2 regions of the Hydrogenophaga sp. ZJX-1 genome follow, and region 2 is predicted to be linked to the other one. Evidence: predicted binding sites of a transcription regulator. Region 2 holds the regulator's gene; the other holds the start of a gene.
What was found. The regulator FliA, encoded in region 2, starts transcription of late flagellar genes. The targets are predictions, from matches to a motif close to CTAAAGTTTNNNNNNNNNNNGCCGNTA.
Positions count from the first base shown of each region.

Region 1: ACN5W5_RS10445 (YjfB family protein) is a predicted target of FliA. The motif match lies at 2,704-2,730, and genes of this name have one in related genera.

Region 1 covers NZ_JBMBRA010000003.1:342,375-349,704, reverse strand. Annotated here, with positions in the region: gene ACN5W5_RS10465 (hydrolase) at 1-230, shown strand, start outside; gene ACN5W5_RS10460 (hypothetical protein) at 364-978, opposite strand; gene ACN5W5_RS10455 (hypothetical protein) at 1,002-1,958, opposite strand; gene ACN5W5_RS10450 (GNAT family N-acetyltransferase) at 2,032-2,589, opposite strand; gene ACN5W5_RS10445 (YjfB family protein) at 2,765-2,968, shown strand; gene ACN5W5_RS10440 (MFS transporter) at 2,983-4,512, opposite strand; gene ACN5W5_RS10435 (GFA family protein) at 4,634-4,996, opposite strand; gene ACN5W5_RS10430 (hypothetical protein) at 5,208-6,398, shown strand; gene ACN5W5_RS10425 (hypothetical protein) at 6,566-7,330, shown strand, end outside.
Region 2 covers NZ_JBMBRA010000008.1:60,721-68,050, forward strand. Annotated here, with positions in the region: gene flhA (flagellar biosynthesis protein FlhA) at 1-876, shown strand, start outside; gene flhF (flagellar biosynthesis protein FlhF) at 873-2,405, shown strand; gene ACN5W5_RS20295 (hypothetical protein) at 2,398-3,207, shown strand; gene ACN5W5_RS20300 (RNA polymerase sigma factor FliA) at 3,213-3,929, shown strand; gene ACN5W5_RS20305 (TylF/MycF/NovP-related O-methyltransferase) at 4,185-4,889, opposite strand; gene ACN5W5_RS20310 (hypothetical protein) at 4,986-6,338, opposite strand; gene ACN5W5_RS20315 (cytidylyltransferase domain-containing protein) at 6,363-7,330, opposite strand, start outside.

The DNA of each region.
Region 1 (7,330 bases), on a different contig from region 2:
CGGTGTCGAAGGCGGTACCCGAAGAAGAGATGACCACGCTCTCGGGCGATTTCGTCACCAAGGTCTTTGAAGGCCCGTATCAAGAAGCCCGTCATTGGCACGAGGACATGGCTGAACTGGTTCGCGCCCGCGGTGTCGAGCCGAAATCGATCTGGTTTTTCTACACCACCTGCCCCAAATGCGCGAAGGCCTACGGGAAGAACTACGTGGTGGGTGTGGCCGAGGTTTGACTGATTGCTTTGCTGAGTACGGGGCAAAGGGCAAGACCTGACCTCGTTGCTAGTTAGTGCTAAGACCTCTCATTGCGGGTAATGAAAGTCGTGGCCTCGAAGACCAAGCTGCCCGCTCACATAATTTTGTAACTTAAACGTCTGGCCCTCCACTTAAATGAATTTTTTCACCAAGATAGTAAAGACCCCAACCAGTCACAGTTAACATTTGCGATAAGAATAACACATAGAAGCCAATGAATATCAAATCAAGAAACGAAACAAAAAATGGAGGCGTCATCGACTTCACTACAGGAGCCAAAGTGACGGCTATTGCTGAAAATAATGTCAGCAAAAAGCTGAGGGCAGTGAGATAGGCAAACATGGAGCTCAAGAACAGCCGCCTGCTTAACTCTAGTTCCTTTGTCAAAACCCCCTCAACAAGGAATTTCATTTTTGGAGGTTTCCCGGGCATTGCTTTAAGCATATCGCGCCCACCAAAAGTTGCAACGATTGCAAGTGCAGCTGTATAAAATCCAGGAAGATTTTGGATCAATCCTTGGATTTTTCCTACGAGGCCATTGATGCCCCACACATCAGCGTCATGGGGTGTGGGGAGTCCGAAATAAACCACTGCAATTGGAATGCACCAAATAAACCCGGAAAGAACTGCGAAGAAGCCAGGTATGTACCAGTTGATCCAAGTGAATATTGGATCTTCATGCTTTATTGATAGGTAGGAAAAAGGTCGAAGCAGTAGTTTTAGCATCGAATCTCCTTGGTTTCAGTGCGCTATATTAGATCGCGCATTTTTGAAACTATATCTTGGGATATTTCAGTTTGATGGTCGTAATGAGGATTGTCTAGGGCAATAGTTTCGGATCTGGTAAACGCTTTTTCTAATTGAGATGCATCAAAAGTCTTATCCCGAACCTCACCGCTTGAAGTTCCATTGTCCAAATATTCAACTCGGATTTTGCTGGCATCAAACTTTCGTTTCCCTTTTGCAACTTTTACAATTCTTTGTATTAAAGGGATGTCGACAGTAGCAGATCGTAGATCGATGTGCATGGCCATTCTATCAACATTGCATCGAACAGTGCTGTCGAAAGCTTGATTTCCTAGGTCAATAAGATTGAGTCCCACTATTTTTCCAGACTTTATGATGTCAACAAGCAAGCCGTTCGGCATTGCATTAAATGAAAACCGGTGGTTTACTTCATAAGTTCTTGCGCTGCTATCCTCATTTAGGAGATTTGTTACAAGGGGCAGCACTCTCATTTTTTGTATTGAAGGCAGAAATTTGGCAGCTTTGTAGCTTGTGTTAAATAGTGAGACGATTTTTGCTGGCGGTATGCTGGCTCCAGTTGTTAGAAGCATTTTTGCAGTAGTTAAATTTGGTGTCATCTTTATCAAAACATGAGATGACACTTCGACATCCTCATCGGCAGCTTTATTTCCGAGTCGTCTGGTTTTCGTGGTTCTTTTTCTATATGCAACGTCAGATCTTTCAGGGTCTGGTTTATTTAGCAGTAATACGATCTCATTTTTACTTCCGTCGAACGAAATGCGCGTAACTTCTATGGGTGTCTTTCCACATTTAATTTCGACGCCTTGCTTGATGGTTGGTAGTAGCTTCGAAAGCAATAGCTCCATCGATATCTGCGGTGCTACAGGTATTTCATTGTCCATGGGAAGCGTGTGTACATTTAGTTCAAAAAAGTGAACGGATCGACTATCAATTTTCATAAATTTCCTCTAAAGATATGCTCTCGGCTGGTGATGGATTTGGCTGAGTCTTGCTTTTGCTCTTCGATCAAGACTATTGACGATAATTTCCTTGTGCTCCGTCCTGTGTCATCGTCATAAACCGACTGAACGGGTCTTCCCTGTAATCCGCAAACGGCCCGCATTCCACAAACCCGAACCGCCGGTACATCGCCATCGCCGGTTCAAACGCCGGCGTGCTGCCGGTTTCCAGGCTCACCCGCGCATAGCCGCGCTGGCGCGCGAGGGCGAGCAGCTCGGTGAGGATGGCTTGGGCGGCCCCTTGCCGAAGGTGGCGCGCGCTGGTGCGCATGGATTTGAGTTCGCCGTGCCCGCCTTCCGTGGCGGTGGTGGGCGCCAGTTCCTTGATGGCGCCCATGGCGAGCAGTTCGCCTTCAGCGTCGCCGGGTGAACCAGAAGGCGCGCGGCGCCAGGCGGTCAGGAACGTGATCTCCGGCCGGCGCAGGCCGTCGAGGTCCAGCGCGAACACACACTCGGGCGGTGACTCGGCGCGCATGCCGGCGAGGTGCTCTTCCAGCAGGGCGATCACCTGCGGGTGCGTGAGTTCGCGGTCGGTGCGGATGTGGAACGGGCGCGGCCGGGCGTCGTTCATGTGGCTTCCCTCCCCGGGTGGCGTTTTTGTGAGTGGCCTGTGGCTCTGCGGCCATTGTGTACGGTTTGTTACCAGAGTGGCAAGCGACACGAACGGGGCGGGCGGCGGGACGGATCAAGTTGTCTGTGCAGGGGGCCGATAAACACCGAACACCTCTCAAGGATTCCGCATGGACATGGACGTTTCTCCCGCTTTGCTCATGGACCGCGTGCTTCAGACGCGCCAGGGCCAGACCACGCGGGAAGCGCAAATCCTCGTGATGAAAAAAGCCATGGACATGCAGGAGTCGGCGTCCGCGGCGCTGTTGAATGCCGTGGCGGGCGATCTGCCGCTGGCGAGTGGCGGAGCGGTGGGGACGCAGGTCAATACGCTGGTTTGAGGCCAGCGCCGCGGCTACGGTCGCCGCAACATGCGCGCCGCCAGCACGCTGGCCAGCAGCATGAGCGCGCTGCCTGTGAGCGCGGTGAACTGCAGCGCGTCGGTGAAGGCGGCGCGGGCCATGAGGGTCAGCGCTTGCGCCGCGTCGGCGGGCAGGCGTTCGGCGACCGCGAGGGCGCCGCCCAGGGTGGCCATGGCTTCCGGGGGCAGGCACTGGCCGCCGGCCTGCGTGAGTTGCTGGCGGTAGATCAGCGTGCCCGCGCTGCCAAACAGCGCGATGCCCAGCGCGCCGCAGAACTCCGAGCTGGTTTCGGCGATGGCCGAGGCGGCGCCCGCGCGTTCGGGCGGCGCCGAGGTGATGATCTGCTCGGTGCCGATGGCGAACACCGGCGCCATGCCCAGGCTGACCACGACCATGCCGGCCACCAGCACCCACAGCGCCCAGGGGCCGTCGGCCCACACCATCAGCAGCATGCCGGCCGCCGCTGCCGCGAGGCACCACACCATCACCGGCCCGGGCCCGAAGCGCCGCGCCAGCCAGGGCGCCAGCACCATGGAGCCGAACACGAAGCCGCCCGCCCACGGCACCGTGGCCCAGCCGGCCTGCAGCGGCGAGAGCGCCAGCACCATCTGCAGGTGCTGGGCGATGAAGATGTAGATGCCGAACATGGCCAGGCACGACAGCCCGTAGGCCATGATGGCGGTGCGGAAGGTGGGGATGGCGAACAGCCGCAGTTCGAGCAGAGGGTAGTCGATCCGCGACTGGCGCCGCACGAACACCACGCCGATGGCCAGCCCCGCGAGCAGCAGCGCCAGCCGCTCCCCGCTCGGTCCGTGTTCGGCCATGGCCTTGACGGCGTAGATGAGGCTGAGCACGGCGGACAGCGACAGCAGCACGCTCGGCGCGTCGATGCGGCCGGCGTTCTCGTCGCGGTACTCGGGCAGCAGGCGCGGCCCGAGCACCAGCAGCAGGGCCATCACCGGCACGGCGGGCAGGAACACCGAGCCCCACCAGAAGTGCTCCAGCAACCAGCCGCCCACCAGCGGGCCGATGGCGCTGCCGACCGAGAACGCGGTGATCCACACGCCGATGGCGAACTGGCGCTGCGTCTCGTCGTGAAACATGTTGCGGATCAGCGAGAGCGTGGACGGCGCCAGCGTCGCGCCGGCAATGCCCAGCAGCGCGCGCAGCACGATCAGCTCGGTGGGCGTGCGCGCGAACGCGGCCAGCACGGAGGCCACGGCGAAGAAGGCCGCGCCGATCAGCAGCAGGCGGCGGCGCCCGATGCGGTCGCCCAGCGTGCCCATGGTGATCAGGAAGCCGGCGACGAAAAAGCCGTAGATGTCGATGATCCACAACAACTGCGAGGCACTGGGCACCAGCGCCCGGCTGAGCGCGGGCACGGCCAGGTTGAGCACCGTGAGGTCCATGGCATAGACCAGGCAGGGCAGGGCGATCATGGCCAGACCCCACCACTCGCGGCGGGTGGCCTTGGCGGGCGGAGCGGTCGAGGCGTCAGGCAGGGTGGGTGGGGAATGGCTCATGGGATCGGCGGCCTCAGCCACTGGCCTGGTCTGGCCAGGGCGGCGGCAGCTGGCCTGTGCGAATGATAGGGACGGCGGGCGGCTGGCGCCCTGGCGCCCTGGCGCCCTGGCGCCCTGGCGCTCAGAGGCTTTTGCCGTCGAAATGGTGCACAGGGATGGCCGCGAGGTCGATGCCGTCGATGCAGCGCAGGTTGATCGCCGCCATGGCGTTGCCCTTGGGGTCGGTGCCTTCGCCGTAGGGGTGTATGCCGCAGACCGGGCAGAAGCGGTGGCGGATCACGTGTTTGTTGAACAGGTAGGTCGAGGCCGCGTCCTCGGGCGTCTTCAGGACCAGGCTGGCGCGCGGCACGAACCAGAGCAGCGAGCCCTTGCGCGAGCAGATGGAGCAGTTGCAGGCGAGCGCGCTGTCGATTTCGCCCTGGACTTCAAATGCGATGCGGCCACAGTGGCAGCTGCCGGTGTGGGTGGATGCGGTGGTGGTCATGGTGGCGGGTGTGGTTGGTTCGGGGACGGTCCTCAAACCACACGACGATCACCATAGCCCGTTTTCGACATCGGGGCCAGAGGTCCCATCCAAAGCCGACGCTGACGGCCGTTTAGACTAGCCACGCTTCCGCGATGCCCGGTGCGGTTCAGCCGCAGTGGGTGCCTACAAAGGAGCTCACCGAACCTCGGACTCTCTGGAAACCCTGCTCATGAAAAGAATCGTCCTCCACGTTGGGATGCACAAGACGGGATCAACCGCCATTCAGACCTCGCTGGCCGGCTACCGGGACGGTGTTTTCGAATACGCGCCGCTGCCGCCTGTGGTGAAGACGGAGCGCCAGCATGAAAACAACCACTCATTCCTGATCAACACCGCGTTTGACCAATACAACAAAAGAGTGGGCATGTTGCAGCGGGTCGGCGTGGTGGCCAACGACTTTGACCGGGTCCGGTTGCAATGCCGGGAGGCACTGGAAGCCTGCCTGAGGGCGAGTGAAGCCGAGGTACTGATTCTGTCGGCGGAAGCCATCACGGGTTTCGATCCGGATTCCACACGGGAACTGGGTGCACTGCTTCGCCAGTACGCCAGCGACATTCAGGTCTACGCCTATGTCAGGGATCCGTTTGACTATGTCAAGGCCATCACTCAAGAAGTGATCAAATTGGGCCATGCCGGCGATCACCTGCACCCTCTTTCATACCGGGACAACTTTGAACATCTCGAAGAAGTCTTTGGGGCGGAGTGCGTTTCCTATCGGCTGTACCGCCGTGAGAAGCTGCTGAATGGCGATGTGATCGCTGATTTTGGATCGTGGATCGGGTTGAAGAAGGAGCCTGAGCACCGTCTGGAGGCGAATGTGACCTTGTCGACAGATGCGGTCCGGTGCATCTATGCCCTGAACAATTACCCGATGTTCTCGTCCGGGAATGGTCTCTTGCACAATGCCTGGCGTGAACTGCACGGTGTTTTCGGGCAGTTGTTTCCGGGTAGGTTTGAAATACCCGCCAGATTGGTGGCCCGGGAGATCGATGTCTGGGACTTGGCCTGGATGGAGGCCCACCTGGGGCAGAGCCTGCAGTTGCCGCCCTATTCCGAGAAAGACATGGACTGCACGGGTCTGAAGGATTGGCTGGGGCGCACGACGCCCGAGATGCTGACGACGATTCGCGGGGAATTGACCGGCCGCGGCGCCGATGTGCCTGAAGACGCCAGCCTTGTCGAGCTGCTGTTCCAGCTGTACCTGGAGTGCATACGCAGCTTCAGCGATCTGCAGTTGGACTACCGGAAGTTTTCTGCAGACCGGTATCTTGAGCGGTATCCCGATGTCCGGCAGGCGGGCCTGTATCCCTTTGGACACTATGTGCTCCACGGCCATGACGAGGGGCGCGACGGATCGTAGGCGGCGGCCGATCCGCTTTACCAGCTCACTTCCCGGTCCGGTGTCGCGCTGATGCGGTGGATGTTCAGGTCATCGCCGTCGTATGCCTATACTTGGTTCAGGTGGAGGCCTATACGAGGTCGACGCTGACAGCTGTTTAGAGTGTCGGCGCCCTGGAAACCCTGCTCATGAAAAGAATCGTCCTCCATGTTGGGATGCACAAGACGGGATCAACCGCCATTCAGGCCTCGCTGGCAGGCTACCGGGATGGCGTTTTCGAGTATGCGCCGTTGCCACCTGCCGTGGAGGCGGATCGCCAGCGTGCATACAACCACTCATTCCTGATCAACACCGCATTTGACCGAGGCCACAAACGAGCAGGCAAACTGTTGAAGTTTGGCGTTGCAGCCAGCGACTTTGACCGGGTCCAGGCGCAATGCCGGGACGCACTGGAAGCCTGCCTGAGAGCTTCGGAAGCCGAGGTACTGATTCTGTCGGCGGAAACCATCACGGGTTTCGATCCGGATTCCACACGGGAACTGGGTGCACTGCTTCGCCAGTACGCCAGCGACATTCAGGTCTGCGCCTATGTCAGGGATCCGTTTGGCTATGTCAAGTCCGCCACGCAGGAATGGATCAAGTGGGGATACACCGGGGATCATCTGCACCCTCTTTCGTACCGGAACAACTTTGTCCATATCGAAGACGTCTTCGGGGCGGATTGCGTTTCCTATCGGCTGTACCGCCGTGAGAAGCTGCTGAATGGCGATGTGGTCGCTGATTTTGGATCGTGGATCGGGTTGAAGAAGGAGCCTGCTCACCGTCTGGAAGCGAATGTGACCTTGTCGACAGACGCTGTCATGTGTATCTACGCCCTGAACAGCCATCCGATGTTCTCGTCCGGGAGTGGCCTGTTGCGCAATGCCTGGCGTGAACTGCTGGATGTTCACAGG
Region 2 (7,330 bases):
CACGTGCGCGACAACCTCGAGCTGCGCCCCAGCGCCTACCGCATCACGCTGCGTGGCGTGGTGGTGGGCGAGGGCGAGGTGTTCCCCGGCATGTTCCTGGCCATCGACCCGGGTGGCATCGGCACCCCGCTCATCGGCACCCCGACCACCGACCCCGCCTTCGGCCTGCCGGCGCACTGGATCGAGGACAAGCAACGTGAGAACGCGCAAATGGCGGGTTTTACCGTGGTTGATTCCGAGACCGTGCTGGCCACGCATCTTTCACACTTGATGCAAGTCCAGGCCGCGAGATTGCTCAGCCGGACGGAGACCCAGGACCTGGTCGAACACGTGACCCGCCTGGCCCCGAAACTGATCGAAGAAGTCGTGCCCAAGATGATCTCCATCGCCACCTTCCAGAAAGTGCTGCAGCTGCTGCTGGAAGAGTCGGTGCACGTGCGCGACATCCGCACCATCATCGAGGCCATCGCCGAACACGCCACCGTCACCACCGACCCGGTCGAGCTGGCCCGCCGTGTGCGCATGGCACTGGCCCCGGCCATCGTGCAGCAGATCTACGGCCCGGTGAAAGAACTCGAAGTGATCGCCATCGAACCCGGTCTGGAGCGCTTGCTGATGCAGGCCCTTTCCGGTGCCGCCGGTGGCGCGCTGGACCCCGGCGTGGCCGAGATGCTCAGCAAGTCCGCCACCGACATCGCCAACAAGCAGGAAGAAAAGGGCGTGCCCGCCTGCCTGCTGGTGCCCGACGCGATCCGCAACGCCATGGCGCGCCTCCTGCGGCGCGCGGCACCCCGTCTCCAGGTGCTCGCCCACAGCGAGATCCCTGAAACCCACCTCATCCGTATCGGCCCGATTCTTGGGGAGCTTGCAGCATGAACATCCAGCGATTCACCGCGTCGACCTCGCGCGAAGCCATGGCCAAGGCGCGCAACGCCTTTGGCGACAGCGCCGTGATCCTCTCGTCCCGTTCCACCGGGGACGGCTTCGAGGTCATGGCCGCGGCCGAAGAAAGCCTGGCGCCGATGGCCCCTCAAGCCCCGCAGACCGGTCGTGGCGAGCGCCTGCCGCCCATCGTGACCCGGCCTTCGGCCGGCCGCGCGGCGCAGCCCCTGCCACCGGGTTCCGACTCGGTGGAAGAGGACACCGAAGCGCTGTCCATGAGCACGCTGTCGTTCCAGGAATACGTGCGCGAGCGCATGCTGCGCAAACGCCGCGCCGCCCTCTCGGGCGAGCCGGTGGCGCCGCAAGCCCAGCAACCCGCCGTGGCCTCCGAGCCGCGCCGCATGGCCGCCGAACCGCGCACGGCCTCTCAGATCCAGGTGCCGGTGCAGCGCTTCAACGGCAGCGCCGCGGCCACGCCCCGCGCCGAGGCATCGCCCCTTCCCATCCGCACCCGCGCGGTGGTCCAGCCCAGCTGGGAAGACTCGCTGCCGCCGCAGCGCCAGGCCGAACACGGCGGCCCGAGCGTGGCTGTGGAACTCTCGGCGCTCAAGGACATGATCGAGGAGCGCTTCAACACCCTGGCCTGGCTCGGTTCGTCCAAGCAGAACCCGATCCAGTCGCAGCTGATGCTCAAGCTCATCCGCGCCGGCTATTCGCCCGCCATGTCGCGCGCCGTGCTCGAACGCGTGCCCGCCGACAGCGCCGCGCCCGACGCCATGCGCTGGCTGATGGACGTGCTCAGCCGCAACCTGAAGACCGCCGCCCCTGGCGCCGGCCTGTGCGACGAAGGCGGCGTGATCTCCCTGATCGGTGCCACCGGTGTCGGCAAGACCACCACCGCCGCCAAGCTCGCCGCCCAGTGCGTCAAACAATACGGCGCCGGCAGCGTGGGCATGATCACGCTCGACACCTACCGCGTCTCGGGCTACGAACAGCTGCGCGCCTACGGCCGCATGCTCGGTGTCGTGGCCCACCTCGCACACGACCGTGCGGCGCTGGTGGACCTGCTCAACCTGCTGGCCAACAAGCGCATGGTGATCATCGACACCGCGGGCCTGGGCCAGCGCGACCAGCGCATCCAGGACATGCTCGACGTGCTCGACGTGCCCAAGGTCAAGAAGACCCTGGTGCTCAACGCCGGCTCGCACGGCGACACGCTCGACGACGTGCTCACCGCCTTCAAGTCCAGCACGCTGCACGGCGTGGTGCTCTCCAAGGTGGACGAAGCCGTCAAGCTCGGCCCGGCCATCGATGCCCTGATCCGCCACCAGGTGGTCTTGCGCGGCGTGGCCAACGGCCAGCGCGTGCCCGAGGACTGGCAGAACCCCGACGCCGCGTCGATGGTGCGCATGTCCATGGGCACCGAAGGCAAGTCCGCCTACGACCCGGTCTCCACCGACATGGGCTTCTATTACTCGCAGGCCTCGTCCCGCGGCCTCGACCTGGGAGCGTCCCATGTTTGAATTTGGCTGGGACCAGGCCGCCGGCCTGCGCTCCGAAACACCCCCCAACGGCCCGGCCATGATGCCGGTCGCCAGCACGGCGCAGCCGGCACGGGCCTACGAGCTGCTCTGCACGCTCGCCACCCACCTCGGTGCCCTCGGACACCAGGCCGTCATCGTCGATGGCACGGCCAGCGAATCGACACCGCGCCGCGGCAACGATGGCGGCCACCTCGGCTTGCTGCACGTGCTGCAGGACCCTTCCATCGCCGGTCTGGGCCGCGCACCCGAAGGGGCGGAATGGCTGGTCATGCCCGGTGCGCAAGGCCTGCAGACCCTGCAGCAGACCGCCCGTGCGGCGGGTGCCCCGGTGGCGCTGGCGCGCCTGCTGGTGCCTTTTTCCCCGGGTACCCTGGTGCTGCTGTACGCACCCGCCATGCACCTGGCTTCGCTGCTCAAAGGGTCGCAGGCGCGCGCGCTGGTGCCCGTGCTGCCGCTGGCGCAGGCCAGCATCGACGCCTACGGCTCGCTCAAGCTGCTGCACGGTGCCGGGCTGTCGCCGGTGCTCGCGCCGCTGGACCACGATCTGGAGCCCGCGCAGGCCCCGCTGCAGCAGGTGGTGCAGGCAGTGACCGATTGCGCCCGGCGCCACCTCGGCTATGCGGTCGACACCTGGCCACTGGAGAACTGGGCCACGCGCGTGCAAGCGAGCGCCCAGGTCATGCCCGTCACCGAACACCTGCACACCCACGAAGGGCAGCGCGGTCAGCGCCACACTGCCCCGGGCGCCCGCCAGCTGGCCGCCCACACACCCTGGAGTTGACGACGATGTACACCGCCAAAGGCACCCTCAACCGGGACGACCAGTTGCGCAAATACAGCCCGCTGGTGCGCCGGCTGGCACACCACATGATCGCCAAGCTGCCGCCCAGCGTGGAGATCGACGACCTGATCCAGGTCGGCATGATCGGCCTGACCGAAGCCATCGCCCGCTTCGAGCCCGCGCAGGGCGTGCAGTTCGAGACCTTTGCCAGCCAGCGCATCCGCGGCGCCATGATCGACGAACTGCGCGAGGGCGACTGGATGTCGCGCGGCTCGCGCAAGAGCCAGAAGGACATCGAAGGCGCGGTGCACCGCCTGCAGCAGAAGCTGCACCGCGCACCGCTGGAATCCGAGATCGCCAAAGAGCTGGGCATGACCCTGGTGGATTACCAGTCGCTGCTGGCCAAGGTTCGGGGCACGCAGCTGGTGTACCTGGAAGACATCAGTGGCCACGGTGACGACGAAGACAGCTTCCTCGACCGCCACATGGGCGAAACCGATGCCGAGCCCTCGGCCGTGCTGCAGGACCACCGCATGCGCGTGGCCCTGGTGGCCGCGATCAAGGTGCTGCCCGACCGCGAACAGCAGATCATGAGCATGTACTACGAGCACGACATGAACCTGAAGGAAATCGCGGCCGTGCTCGGCGTGACCGAATCGCGCATCTGCCAGCTGCACAGCCAGTCCATCGCGCGCCTGCGGGCCAAGTTGCGGGAGCACTAGGGTCTGTCAACTGTGGGCGCCGACGCCCATTTGAGCCACCATGCCGGCTGAATGTTGAGCCAGGGGGTGGAGGCCGGCTCGAGAGGGGCGGCCGTGGACAGGGGCAGGTGCTGTCCGGCACGCTCTTCTACAACCCCTTTCTCAGGCGCTGGCCGCGTTGCAGAAGTCCGGGTCAAGGTGCGTCGGCCTTCGATGCCTGTCTGAGTCCGTCGAGGAAGGTCGTGAGTTGCCTGGGCTGTTCGCTGCGCCGGTACTTCAGTCGGTGTCCACCGGTTTGCGAATGAACGAGGGAACACAGTAATGGCTGTATTTCTCAAGCTTCAGGCGGTGATTCTTCAAGAAATCATCGACGGCATCTGTGGCGCCGGCCACCGCGTTGTAGTCGTCCAGGACAATCAGGCCACCCGGCACGACGCGTTCATAGAGAAGTTCCAGAGCGAAGGAAGTGGGCTCTTTGACGTCCATGTCCAGATGCAGAAAGGCGATTCGCGTCGCCGGATACCTTTCCAGGAATTCCGGGACGGTATCAAAGACGTTGCCCTCGTTCAGAATGAAATTCTGGAAGTTCTTTTCCTTGAAGATGTGTTCCACTTCCTGGCGTGAGAGTCCTTCGCCGCCCGCTTTTTCAAAGTCTTCAATGAAATCCAGATCCACTTTCTGGGTGATGTGGTTGACAGGAAATTTCCCGAAGGCATCGAACCCGACAATTTTCCTGGAGTGGTCGTTCTCGAGCAGGTTCCTGAATGTGGCGAGTCGAACCAATGAGGCGGCTTTGTATACGCCCAGCTCGAAGATGTCGCCCGGCAGGTCGATGATGCTTTTGTACAGCTCGTAGTGGGCCAGCATCTTGTTCATTCGCGCGGGATGGCTGAACCAATAGAACGCGTTTTCGTAGTCCCACACCTGGCTCTTGGACAGGCCTCTGATGGCTGGGGACTCTTGCCGGGTGTGCGTATCCATGGCTGTTTTGGTGTGTGAAGGTGGTTTCGGGGGCGGTTGGCGAGTGCGGGTGTCTGCGGTCACCAGGCGGCTGCGCCAAAGGCGGGATCACGGGTTTTATGGTGCCCAGGCCAGAAGAAATTCGTTGATGGCCTCATCGAGGTCGGCACGCAGGGGCCGCTCAAAGTTCCTGAGCAGAGCGGCGAGACGGTGTGCGCTGGCGCTGACCTGGGTGGGCGCGATATCCAGAAGAAAGTGTTTCAGATAGAACGCCATGCGCTGTTCGATGGTCGCTTGCCGAGACGGCCAGTCGGCACCGTCCACCAGCTGGTTCATGAACGTGCGGATGTCCGCGCAGTCTCCGTGGTAGTACGGGCCACCGTCCACATGCAAGAAGCTCCTGGCCAGCAGTCCGAAGCTCTTTTTGTAGGCCACCGCGTAGGCTTGCACCGTGCTCAGGGTGAAGATGAAGTGGTCGGCGGCATCGAGCAATGTGTGCACGTTTTCGCGCAACGAGATGACACCGGGCTCGCCATGGATGCGCAGCTCGTGGGCTTGGCCCCGGTTGAAGGGGTGTTCCTGAACGAGCAGGTAGTGGCCACCTTCCGTGCAATAGCGCTTGATCTCCTCAAAGATGTGGAGGTAGTTGCTGCGGCTCAGGCCGTGGAGCTCGGCCAGGGTGCCGTCGCCCGCAAACAGGAAGGGCTCGCTGTGCGTGAACAGCGCAAACACCTTGGCATCCGCTGCGATGCCCAGGCGCTGGCGCAGTTCCGCGCCACTTTGCACTGGCGCTGCGGCGTATCGACCGTTCTTGTCGCTCATCAGCCGCTGCCTCATGTGGTCCAGTTCGCCAGGACTCGGCGCGTAGCTGTTGATCAGGCTTTGGGCCACCAGGCTGCGTCCCACTTCGGAGAGGTGGTGGTTGTCCGCCACGTCGAACATCAGTGTGTGGGGCATCCAGCCGCGTTCGGCCGACCAGGTGGGCAGGCTGTGGCGGCGTGCCACCTCCAGCATCAGTTGGCTCAACGGATGGGTCGATTGCCAGGCGATCACCGCGACCGGACCCAGGGCCGTGATGAGTTGATGGAGGAATGCCGAGGCAATCTGGATGCTGGCGCGGGCCAGCGTCTGGTCGCAGCCGTACCAATCCTGCACCTTGCGCTCGAACAACGGGCACGGAAGCGGTGCCGACGACAGATCGATGCTGGACGGGTACTGGGCCGGGAAATCGGTCAGGAGGTAGGGGACCGGCAGGCTGTTGAGCGCTGGGGCCATGGGTGTGGTGCTGGCGATGACCAGGGAGTGCCCTTGCGCTTGGAGCGCGCTTGACGCGCTGTGCCAGAACGCATGGATGCCCGGCTCCACGTCTTCCGGCACGAAATTCAGTGCCAGCACGATGCCGCGGGCCGGCACGGCCGGTGGCGCTTCCGCCGCGGGCAGCAGGTGGCAGGATTCGATCGGTGCGTTCATGGTGAAGAAGGCGCGCGCGGCGCTTCAGAAGAAGCCGTAGTCGCTGACCAGGGAGTCGACGCCCACGCCCAGGGAAATGTCGACCAGGATCTTTTTTTCGTTCGAAATGCGGCGGTACACCTCGTCCAGAACCTGTTTCTCGATCTGGCTGGGGATGACCACCACGCCCTCGGCGTCGCCAAACACCAGGTCGCCCGGGCTGATGCTCACGCCATAGAGCTGGATCTTCTTGTTCATGTGGGCCACGGTGGCGCGCTTGCGGACGTCCTGGCAGGAGTAGCCCGCCGCGAACACCGGCAGGCCGATGCGTTGCACCTCCACGGAGTCGCGCGTCTTGCCGCCCACCACCACCGCCGATGCGCCCGAGCGGATCGCCAGGTTGGCGTTCAGCTCGCCGAAGTAGGCGTAGTCCGCCGCCTCGTTTTCCACCACGATGATGTCGTTGGGCACGATCTCCTTGTAGGAATGCAGTGCGCTGTAGATGCCCCGGAAATCCTCTCCCTCTTCGAGCAGGCGCAGCTTCAGCGTCTTGGCCCGACCGAGGAACTTGGCGCTGGCGATGTTGGGCGCCAGTCCCCGGACGATCTGGTTGGTGTAGCCCAGATCGTCCAGCAGGTCGGACAGCAGGCAGCTGTTGAGGTGGTTCTTGATGTTGGCGAGCAGGTGGCGGTCTTTCTCGCGCATGCCCGCGGCAATCAGATTCGCCATCTCGAAGTCTTCGGGCCAGTTCACATCAAAGGCTTCCAGCGGCGACGCCTCGATCATGGCCGGGTGGTCACCGACGCGCCGCCCGGTCTTGAGCGCGGCTTCGCGCGTGATGACATACAGGCCCATGGTCTCGGCGATCACGTCGGGCAGGTCCACGCTGTTGGGGATGTGCTCGATATCGTAGGCCGGGCGGCCGTTGGCCCAGAGGTAGTGCTTGTCCTTGCGGACCAGCACCGCCGAGTCGTGGGCGCCGCCGGGCGTGGCAACAATGTCCACCGCACGGC